2 linked regions of the Ignicoccus hospitalis KIN4/I genome follow. The protein of the gene in region 2 binds, or shares a complex with, the protein of the main gene of each other region. Links are inferred from orthologs where the notes say so. Each region holds a gene or a part of one and is shown on either strand. Other genes may lie near its edges.

Region 1 (4,228 bases), 480 kb from region 2 along the record:
ATGTCCAATGAGCTGAGAGAAGCCCTCAACAAGAGGGCTCAAGTTCTGAAGGAGATAAGGAAGAAAAGGAAGGCTATGAAGAAGGCAGTAGAGCTTAGAAACGACTTGCCGGAGTTCATCCGATACCACTGGTGGAGGTACTTCCGGCTGGAGAGGGGCTACAAGTGGAGGAAGCCCAAGGGCAACGACAACAAGTCCCGGTTGCAGCTCAAGGGCTATCCTCCAATAGTCAAGGTAGGGTACCGCACCCCGAAGGAGGTTAGGGGGCTCCACCCCAGCGGCCTGGAGCCGGTCATAGTTCACAACGTGAAGGAGCTTGAGAAGGTCGACAAGGAGAAACACATAGTTTACATAGCTTCATCCGTAGGGAAGAAGAAGAGGGCCGAAATAATTAGGAGGGCTCAAGAACTGGGCGTCCGCGTGGCCAACGGGGGTGTAGAGGCGTGAGGCCAGACAAGGTCGCGAGGTTAGCGGCAGAGATCCTCGGCGTCGGGGAGAGTAGGATCTGGATAGACCCCACAAGGCTGGCCGACGTCTCCGAGGCCGTCTCCAAGGAGGACGTAAGGCGCCTAATAGAGGAAGGAGCAATCAAGGTCGAGCCCAAGAGGCGTAACAGCAGGGCAAGGTGGAAGGTACGCCACGAGCAGAGGAAGAAGGGGAGGAGGAGGGGTTACGGCAAGAGGAAGGGCAAGGCCAGCGCCCGTCAGGACCCCAAGGAAGCTTGGATGAACAGGATAAGGAAGATAAGGAGGTTCTTGAGGTACTTGAGGGACCACGAGGTAATAGACAGGAGGACTTACAGAGAGCTATACATGAAGGCTAAAGGTGGCATGTTCGATAGCTTAAGTAACTTAAAGACCTACTTGAGGGAGAGGTACGGCATAGAGGTGAAGTGAGTTGGCAAGGGGGCCTAGGTACAAAGTTCCCAGAAGGAGGAGAAGGGAAGGGAAGACCAACTACTACAAGCGTTACACCATGGCGCTCTCGAGGAAGCCCAGGTTCGTGGTGAGGAAGAGCAACAAGTACGTGTGGGTACAAGTGATCGAGTTCGCCCCCGAAGGGGACAAGGTCATAGCCGCTGCGCACTCGAAGGAGCTCGAGAAGAAGTACGGCTGGAAGGGCTACGGCAACTCCTTGCCCGCCGTCTACTTGACCGGCATGTTAGCGGCCTTGCGGGCGAAGAAGGCCGGAATACAATACGCGGTCCCGGACATAGGCTTACACAAGCCCACTAAGGGCGCCAGAGTGTTTGCGGCGATAAAGGCGGCCAACGACGTCGGGCTAGAGGTGCCCGTGGGAGACGTGGTCCCCGACGAGAGCAGGATAAGGGGCGAACACATAGCTTCCTACGCGGAGAGCTTGAAGAACGAGAACCCGGAAGAGTACCAGAGGAGGTTCGCCAAGTTGCTGGAAAGGGGCCTCAAACCGGAGGACTACCCGAAGCACTTCGAAGAAGTGAAGGCAAAGATACTCGAAGACTATAAGGTGGAGCAGCCCGCCACCACGGGGTGACGCGAAGTGGCGGTGACCGTTTCCGCGGAGGAGTGGGTCCCGAGGACCAGAGTAGGGAGGATGGTTAAGGAAGGCAAGATAACTAGCATATACGAGCTCTTCGAGAAGAACTTGCCGATATTGGAGCCGGAGATAGTAGATTATCTGGTTCCGGACTTGAAGCACGAAGTATTGGACGTCAGCTTGGTTCAGAAGGTGACCGACGCCGGAAGGGTCACTAGGCTTAGGGTGCTGGTCGTAATAGGCAACGAGGACGGCCTGGTCGGCCTCGGCATGGGCAAGGCAAAGCAGATGAGGTTCGCGATACAGAAGGCGCTCGCGAACGCCAAGCTCAACATAACTCCGGTCAGGAGGGGGTGCGGCAGCTGGGAGTGCACATGCGGGGAGCCCCACAGCGTGCCCTTCACCGTAAGGGGCAAGAGCGGCAGCGTCGAGGTGATCCTCAAGCCCGCGCCGAGAGGCACCGGGCTGGTGGCGGGTGACGTCGCGAAGGCCGTCCTTCGGTACGCGGGGATCAAGGACGTCTGGACGCACACGGAAGGAGAAACTAGGACTACCCACAACTTCGCCAAGGCTACCTTCAACGCGCTGAAGCAGACTTACAAGTTCCTCGCCCCGTGGGACTGGGTACAACAGCAGTGAGGGGTGTTGAGGGATGAGCAAGAAGTTGTACCTAATTATTAGGATAAAGGGAGAGCCTGACGCGCACCCGGACGTGAGGAAGACTCTGGAGAACTTGAGGCTGTTGAGGAGGTATGCGGCCGTGGTCTACCCGGCGGACTTGCCGGGCCTCGAAGGCATGCTGAGGAAGGCACAAGCGTGGATAACTTGGGGCGAGATAAGGAAGGACGTGCTGGCGAAGCTCTTGGAGGTTAGGGGGAGGGCGCCAGGCGACAAGAAGCTCACCCCAGAGTACATAAAGGAGAAGTTCGGGGTGAACAGCTTCGAAGAGCTCGCGGAGAAGATAATTAACGGCGAGGTGGTGCTTCACAAGCAGGAGGCGATCAAGCCCTTCTTCAGGCTACACCCGCCCAGGGGCGGCTTCAAGAAGAGCATCAAGAAGCCTTACCGCTCCGGAGGGGAGGCCGGCTACCGCGGGGAGGCCATAAACGAACTGGTTTTGAGGATGCTCTGACCACAAAGGCCTAAAACATTGGAAAGCCCGTCGGCCGGGGTGAGTAACTTTGGTGGTAAGGCGTAGGAGGAAGAGCAGGAAGCTGAGGGGAAGGACCAGAACTATGGGCTGGGGCAGGATAGGCCAGCACCGCAGGAGCGGCGCGCGCGGAGGGTTCGGCCGCGCCGGCATGCACAAGCACTTCTGGACGTGGGTCACCGCCAAGAGCCCGGGCTACTTCGGTAAGTACGGCTTCCACTTGCCCCCCGAGGACAGAGTGGAAATTAAGGAAATCAACGTGGGAGAGCTCGACGAACTCGCTAGGAAACTGAACACAAACGTGATAGACTTAGCAGCCATGGGCTACAACAAGCTGTTAGGCTTCGGGAAGGTCAAGGGGAGCTACACTGTAATAGTTGCGTTCGCGAGCAAGAAGGCCATTCAAAAGGTCAAGGCCGCCGGGGGGAAGGTGGTAACCCCCGATGGCGAGGAGCTGGAAGTGGAGGCCGCTTCTTAGCTCTTTCTTATTGGTATCCTTGGCGCCCTTCTCGACGTCCGTGCCTTGCTTCAAGCTACCCGGCCTTGAGAGCGTGGCCTTCTGGATAAGCACTACTATGAACTTCTTCCCGTTCCTCCTCTACACGGCTATACTAGCCTACGTTAGGAAAGACTACAAAATAGTGCTAGAGGGGCTCGCCCTGAACGCGTTCGTGCTCGTCCTCAAGTACTCGTTCCACACCCCCAGGCCGGAGGGCTCTGGCCACCTAACCCCGGGCTACCCCTCCGGCCACACGGCGAGGGCCTTCTGGCTGGCGCTCGAGCTCGAAGGGGTCTGGAGGTACCCTATGTTAACCTACGCGGCTCTGGTCGCGTGGTCGCGCGTTCAGCTCTGCGCGCACTACCCGCTGGACGTAGTGGGAGGAGCGTTGAGCGCTTTGGCCTTCCGCGACTTATGGGAGGTTCTGCTGGAGAGGGTAGGAGCCTTGAGGGGGCAGCGCGCTTAGGCGCACAAGTTCGAAGGGTTTTGCCGTACTCAACTTGGCGCCAAAACGTAGTTACGGTCCCTACTGACAGTTACATAACGCCTATTGTTTCCTCAAAGTCCAACGGATCAAACGCTTACGCCGAGGCGTCGACCCTGTCTTTTAGCACGAGATTGCCTAGCGGGCGAGGACGTGGCGACAGTAGGGATCGTGAGTTCGGTCGCTACGCGTTCTGAGACCCCTTTCGGGAGGGTCGGGAGAGGGGGTAAGTGTAGGAGCCCGGCGAGGCCGTGGCGGCCCCGCGGGGATTTGAACCCCGGACCACCGGCTTTCCCAACCCCGCACGGGATAGGAGGCCGGCGCTCTGTCCTGGCTGAGCTACGGGGCCAACCCCCGTTTTCCGTGACCCCCCTTCCCTTTTTTAATGTTTCTCCTGGTTCTCCTCTTAACCTCCACGGGCACGCCGATCACCCTTACCAACGGGAGTCCCAAGGGACATTGGACCTCCTCGAGGACCTCCCTCACCTTCACCTTCACCCTCTCCCCCCAAGGGGCGGTGCAGTCCCTCCAGTGCGGGCACTTCTTGTTAGTACACTTGGAGGGCGTATACTCGACAGTC
Region 2 (5,996 bases):
GCCCTTCCCCACAAGGTGTCCTTGCATTACGTGCCCAAGGCTTTGGAAGTAGGATATAAGGTAGTGGACTTAAGTGCCGACTATCGTCTCAAGCGGGTTGAAGATTACAAAACTTGGTACGGCTACGAACACCCTTACCCGGACTTGCTCGAAAAGGCCGTCTACGGCCTCCCGGAACTTTACGGAGACAAAATAAGGGGCGCCCAGCTCGTTGCTAACCCCGGCTGTAACGCAACTAGCTCCATCTTGGCCGTCTTGCCCCCAGCGGCTGAAAGAATAATCGACTTGGACCGGATAGTGGTTGACGTCAAGGTGGGGAGCTCCGAGGCGGGCGCCAAGCCCTACAGAGGGGGTCATCACCCGGAGAGGGAAGGCACGGCCAGGCCTTACGACGCAGAAGGTCATAGACACGTAGCGGAGCTGGAGCAGGTTATAAGGGACTATACCGGGAGAGACGTCAAGGTAGGGTTTACCCCTCACGCCGTGAGCATGATAAGGGGGTCACTCGCCTCAGCGTATTCTTGGCTTACGAAAGACTTAGCGCCGCTGGACGTCCAAAGGATTTATGCGAAGTATTACGCGGGCAAGAAGTTCGTCAAGATAGTGAGGGGGGCGCCCATGCCTTACCCGGACGTGAAGAACGTCTACGGCAGCAACTACGCCGAGGTCGGGTTCGCCTTGGACAAGAGGGTTGGGAGGCTAGCCATGTTCGCGGCGATAGACAACTTGATGAAGGGGGCGGCGGGGACGGCGGTGCAAAATATGAATTTGATGTTGGGCATGGATGAGGACGAGGGCTTGAAGAACCTCGTTCCGGTGCGGCCCTAATAACCCAACGGGTTTGTGTTGGGCGGCGTTATATCATACGTCACCAGCGAAGTCTCTATCAATAGAGCCTTTCCGGACTTATTGAGGTAGTTTATGGCGCTGTTGTAATATCTCTCTATCATGTTCAAGAGTTGGCGGTCCTCCACTATCTTCGAGTAATTCACGAGATCATTTATCTCCTTTGCCGAGAGGGGTTGATCGTGAACATCTATGTTGTTAAGCATTCTGTTCATTAATTCGTTGAACTTAGGTTCGGCCACCCTGTCCCTAACGTAGTCGTTGAGTAACCTCTCTAAGTACCTTATGTGCTTCTCTGAGAGGACGTACTCGTAGAGGCTACCCGAAACGGCTAGGGCGTAGATCACTTGGCCCTTCCCGCCCCCGTCTTTGGGGACGCTGGCGATGGCTTGGTCTATGGACTCCTTGACGGCCATCGCTTCCTTCGGCATAACGTGGGAAACGAAGATGTAAGGGTCAATGGTTCCTAAGGTAGACCAAGGGGTCAACACGAGCTCTTCCGACAAGAGGGGAAGCAGCGCTGAGAGGGAGAGCGCCGAATCGACCACTAGCGTCTTTATGATACCTATTCCAAGGCTCTTTAGCTTCTTTACCACATATTCGGCAAATTGTACCGTGGCGTTATAGGCGTTAAACAGTATAAATAACGAATTACAATCGAAGAAAGAGCTCCTCAAAGCCCTCACGATTAGTGAGGAGTCCCTTATGTGCGACAGCATGGTGGAGAACTTCTGAGCAGCTTCCATGTACGGGTTCGCTATAACCGAAATTACGCACTCTTCCCTCAATATAATTGAAATCTCGTCCAACAGTCCTTTCCTTCCTCGAGGATGGTCGTAACTCATTAGCTTCCACCTCTCCACCTCCTCACTCTCCTTGTAATAGAGTTTCTCGCGACCATGAGGTAGGCGGATGAGGAGTGCTTTTTGAGACCGCGCACCCTCCTCTTGGAGGTGCCGTGTTCCCTTACCAGAACCACGGGCACCTCGAGGGAGGAGGGGAGTAAGTCTAGGCCCCCTTCGCTCGTAACTACTCTATCTATCTCAATAGTCTTTAGAACCTCTGAAACTACCTTGACTGCTTCGTCCCTTGAACCTTCCCACTCCCACACGGGCACGGCGTCCACGACTATGACGATGCCCACGGTCTCTCCCGGGTCTATGCCCAGCTGCGTGACTTTGAGGCCGTTACAAATCTTCAACGCCTTTATTATGCAGTCCAGCTCACTCCGACAGCTCACGCGCCTCGCGCAGCTCGGGTCCACGCCGAACTCTCTAAACTTTCTAAGTAACAAGTAGAAAGCCCTGTCCTCCAAACTCCCGCGTGCAGGGGAGAGAAAGTGTTAATAAATCGAGTGACAGAGCTCGTAACCCTCTACGATCTCGTCGTCGCGGAAGAATATCGACATTTCCCGAGCTACCTTTTCGGGACTGTCGGTCGCGTGGACTACGTTCCTCGCCTTACTCAGCGCGAAGTCCCCTCTGATCGTGCCGGGGGCGGCCTTGGCTCCGTCGGTGTCTCCTATCATCCTCCTCATCACTTCGACTGCGTTGGGTCCCTCGACGACCATCGCTACCACGGGGCCGCTGGTCACGTAACTTATCAAGTCATCGAAGAAGGGCTTTCCCTTGTGTTCTTCGTACAGCCTCTCTGCCATCTCCCTGTCCAACTTGAGCATCTTCATGGCCACTATCTTGAGCCCCTTCCTTTCGATCCTCGATATTATTTCGCCGACGAGACCCCTCTTGACACCGTCCGGCTTGATCATTACAAATTCTCTCTCCACCTTTGTCACCTCCGGGCGTACTTAGCGGTCCAAGGAAGCTTCCTCGGGTCTCTCCCCATCTTGAAGCTCTTGAAGCACTTGCTGCTACAGAACCACATAATGGAGCCGTCGTTCCTTACGTACATTATTCCGGTTCCAGGCTCTATCTCCCTACCGCAGAAGCTGCAGACCCTTCTTGCCAAGCCCAAGTCCCCGCGTCCCGGCGTTTTAGAGATTTAAAAGGAAAGCTTAGATGGGAGGGCGGGGTCGAGCCGTGCCGAAGAAGGTATATGTAGGCGAGTGGATGAACGAGATTAACGTTACGGAGGAGATAGGCTTCCCGGTGGAAGTAATCCAAATCATAGGGAGGACCGGCGTAACAGGAGAGATAACGCAAGTTAGGGTGAGGGTGCTGGAAGGTAGGGACAAGGGCCGCATCTTGACGAGAAACGTCAAGGGTCCGGTTAGGTTGGGCGACATACTCATCTTGAGGGAGACCGAAAGGGAAGCGAGGAAGCTCTCAAGCAGAAGGTGAAGATATCGAAGCGACCATTTTCGCTATCTCGGGGCTGTAAAGCCCCCGCGTTGCGAAGTTGCACCACTTGGGGTCGCCCACTCCCCACAGCAAGTAAGCCATACACTCTTCCAGCGCTTCCACGGTCTTCGAATTCCAATTTATATGTTCGTAAAGCTCTCCGCTGAACGGTATGGGAATTACCTTTATCCCCTCCTCAACTATCTCTAAAATGACGCTCAAGAGAGCCCTCCTCTCGTTGGCGTCGGCCAGCACTCTCGGGTGTATTTGGTTTACCACGAGCAGCGATGGAAGTAAGTTTATTGCTTCCCTAACCAACTTCAACGTCCTCCGTATCTCGGGGGCGGAGGCTTGCGTGACTAACGTATTCTTGGCCCTCAAGGAGTCAATCATACATTTAAGTATAGGCACGTCCGCGAAACTGGTCACCGGCACGTCTACCACTACCAAGTCGAAGTCTTCTTGGATCTCCGAAACCGTCCTCGCGACGATTTTCATAACCTCCCTCACGCCCTTCTGGGCTATCATCATTGAATACTTCATGGCCGAGTCCATAGTCCCCGAGGGCACTACGTATAAGTTCGGCTCAACCCGGTGGAGGTACTTCTCTAGCCTACCTCCCTTGACCAAGACGTCATACCACCCCTCTAGGCGCCTCGCCTCCTCTCCCAAGAAGAAACGGGAGGAGCCGTCGCGGAAGTCCGTGTCTACGAGGAGCGTGACCTTGTTGACCTTCTGAGAGCTGGCCTTGGCCACGAGGGCGCTTACCGTGGACTTGCCTACCCCGCCCTTTATGCCCCATACCGCTTGCACCTTGCTCCGGGCGAGCAGAGGAGGACACTCGAGGCCCTTGCCCCGTGTCACTACATTTACCCACCAGCTCTATGTGCTGAAGAAATAAATTGGACTATGGGACGGTCGCGCGTAGCTCAGCCTCTTCACCTTTTCAGCCCACGTACAGTTCGTCATCCCGGTACTGACCGAATGCGACCGCGAGACGCGCTATTAAAGTTGCTCTACGAGAGGGGCGCAGAGAAGCTCGCCTCCCTGAAGTGTAACATGAACTTGAGGTTTAAGAGGGACCCCTTCCAAGAGACGGCAGTCCACATGTTAGTCAAGGGCAGCAAGGTGAACTTACGAAAAGGGTTGAAGTCGCGGAGGTGGTTCCGCACCGAGTTCGGGAGCCGCACTATGTGGTACATGCTTAGGGGAGGCGAGGAAGTGAGCGACGCCACCCACGAGTCGGAGGGGGAGCTGACCCGGGAACACCTGCTCCCGCTGCTGGACGAGCTGCCCTACGTAGCCGTGTACCTAGGCTTTCTCGGAATACACACCCCCAAGGAGCTCAGAAAGCTCAAGCTGCAACTTTGGGAGACCTTGAACGCCGTTAGGTACTTCCTCTGGGACTCTCACGTAGTGTTTGTGGACGCTCCCAAAGACTTTCAGTGGAAACCAAACGACTACGTGAAGGTTATGAGGTTAGAGGATTTGTGTGTATTCGACGAAGTGGTGCTCTTGGACCCGAACGCCGAGGAGAGCTTGACCTCCCACGACGTGCTGAACGCGGACGTCTTCTTGTTCGGAGGGATCGTGGACAAAGAAATACCTAGACCCGGCTTGACCTCAAAGATCCCGTGTGACTGCTGTAGGAGGAGGAGAATAGAACTCTGGGGAAGCACGGTAGGCGTGCCCTTAATGATACACAAGCTAGTCTTCGCCGTACTCATGGCCCGCTACGAGCTGAGGGGGGATATCCAAAAGGCCATCATAAAGGTTATGGGATCCCGGGAGAGGAGGTGGAGGCTCGCGTGGGAGGCCATAACCGCTTACAAAGAGGGCAAGGACCCGTTGGAGGCGGTCCTCCGAAAGGCCGAGGCGTTGGGCGCCAGCCGGGCAGAGGTAGTTAGGGCGTTAAAGATGAGCGGAATCGAGGGAGGTAAGCTTGCCGAGAGGCTTCAAGCAGAGCATAGTGGTGAGGACAGACATTAAAATGGGGAAGGGAAAGATCTGCGCACAAGTGGCTCACGCTTCCTTAGGAGCGGCCTTGGAGGCTATGAAGAAGAAGCCATCTTGGTTCGAGGAGTGGACCAAAGGGGGCCAGAAGAAGGTGGTCCTCAAGGTTGGTTCGCTGAAGGAGTTGCTAGAAATATATCAGAAGGCTAGGGACCTCGGCCTCCCCGCGTTCTTGGTTAAGGACGCGGGCCTAACCCAAGTGGAGCCTGGCACCGTAACGGCAGTCGCAGTAGGCCCTGCCCCCGAAGAGGAGGTCGACAAGGTTACCGGCCACTTGAAGCTGCTGTAGGGCCCTTCTGGGGGGAGGAGGGTCTTTAACGGCTCCTACGCCTCAACAGTCTTGGAGTAATCAACCTTGTCGGGAGTATCCAAGTCTGAGTGGTAGATCTCGAAGAGTTTGTCCCAATCCGAAGTAACGCCCACCGCCTTTTCCAGCAAGCCCTTGTCTTCTAGCGGTAACAGGTCTTCCAAGGACTTCTTGTCCCTCAACGCTAGGGGGGAGCTGAGCCCCACCGAGTCGAAGGTCACTATGACGTCCGCGCTCTCTAAGACGTCTTTAAACTCCTTTTCGAAGAACCTAAACCCGAAGCCCCAGTAGGGCTCCTCGTGCGACGGCTCATCTGGGGCTGTGAAAGCCAACAGCGTTTTCTTCAAGTCGAGTTCCTTTAACCTCTCCAGCGCAACGGCGACGGCGGCCCCGTTGTCCACGGAGCCCCCTTCGAAGGAGTCGTAATGGATGAACACCACGGCTTCTGGGCTTTCCAAGCTACCTACCAAGATTTCGGAGAACTCGAACTTCTCCCACGTAACTTCTATCTCGCCGCCGTCGCCCTCTTC

Evidence for each region. Proteins that work in one complex are often made in the same cells at the same time.
Region 1: IGNI_RS03745 (region 2) and IGNI_RS06570 share a complex: the UniProt entries of both Methanocaldococcus jannaschii proteins name them as parts of the 50S ribosomal subunit. The link is inferred for Ignicoccus hospitalis KIN4/I from one-to-one orthologs.

The regions. Positions count from the first base shown.
Region 1 is NC_009776.1:1,134,297-1,138,524, reverse strand. Bases 1-2,704 are described here. They hold IGNI_RS06570 (50S ribosomal protein L18), read left to right. Parts: upstream 1-897; coding sequence 898-1,512; downstream 1,513-2,704. Other genes in these bases: IGNI_RS06555 (uL15m family ribosomal protein), read left to right, coding at 2,697-2,704; IGNI_RS06560 (50S ribosomal protein L30), read left to right, coding at 2,168-2,647; IGNI_RS06565 (30S ribosomal protein S5), read left to right, coding at 1,519-2,154; IGNI_RS06575 (50S ribosomal protein L19e), read left to right, coding at 444-896; IGNI_RS06580 (50S ribosomal protein L32e), read left to right, coding at 1-447. Outside these bases: more of IGNI_RS06555, read left to right, coding at 2,705-3,143; IGNI_RS06550 (phosphatase PAP2 family protein), read left to right, coding at 3,109-3,630; IGNI_RS07595 (UPF0179 family protein), read right to left, coding at 3,988-4,228. UniProt on the Methanocaldococcus jannaschii protein: This is one of the proteins that bind and probably mediate the attachment of the 5S RNA into the large ribosomal subunit, where it forms part of the central protuberance.
Region 2 is NC_009776.1:649,128-655,123, reverse strand. What follows is about bases 1,230-4,177. They hold IGNI_RS03745 (50S ribosomal protein L24e), read right to left. Parts: upstream 2,821-4,177; coding sequence 2,638-2,820; downstream 1,230-2,637. Other genes in these bases: IGNI_RS03730 (hypothetical protein), read left to right, coding at 4,131-4,177; IGNI_RS03735 (AAA family ATPase), read right to left, coding at 3,132-4,010; IGNI_RS03740 (30S ribosomal protein S28e), read left to right, coding at 2,916-3,146; ndk (nucleoside-diphosphate kinase), read right to left, coding at 2,189-2,632; IGNI_RS03755 (hypothetical protein), read right to left, coding at 1,691-2,161. In the rest of the region: argC (N-acetyl-gamma-glutamyl-phosphate reductase), read left to right, coding at 1-828; more of IGNI_RS03760, read right to left, coding at 825-1,229; more of IGNI_RS03730, read left to right, coding at 4,178-5,135; peptidyl-tRNA hydrolase Pth2, read left to right, coding at 5,137-5,448; IGNI_RS03720 (zinc-binding metallopeptidase family protein), read right to left, coding at 5,484-5,996. UniProt on the Methanocaldococcus jannaschii protein: Binds to the 23S rRNA.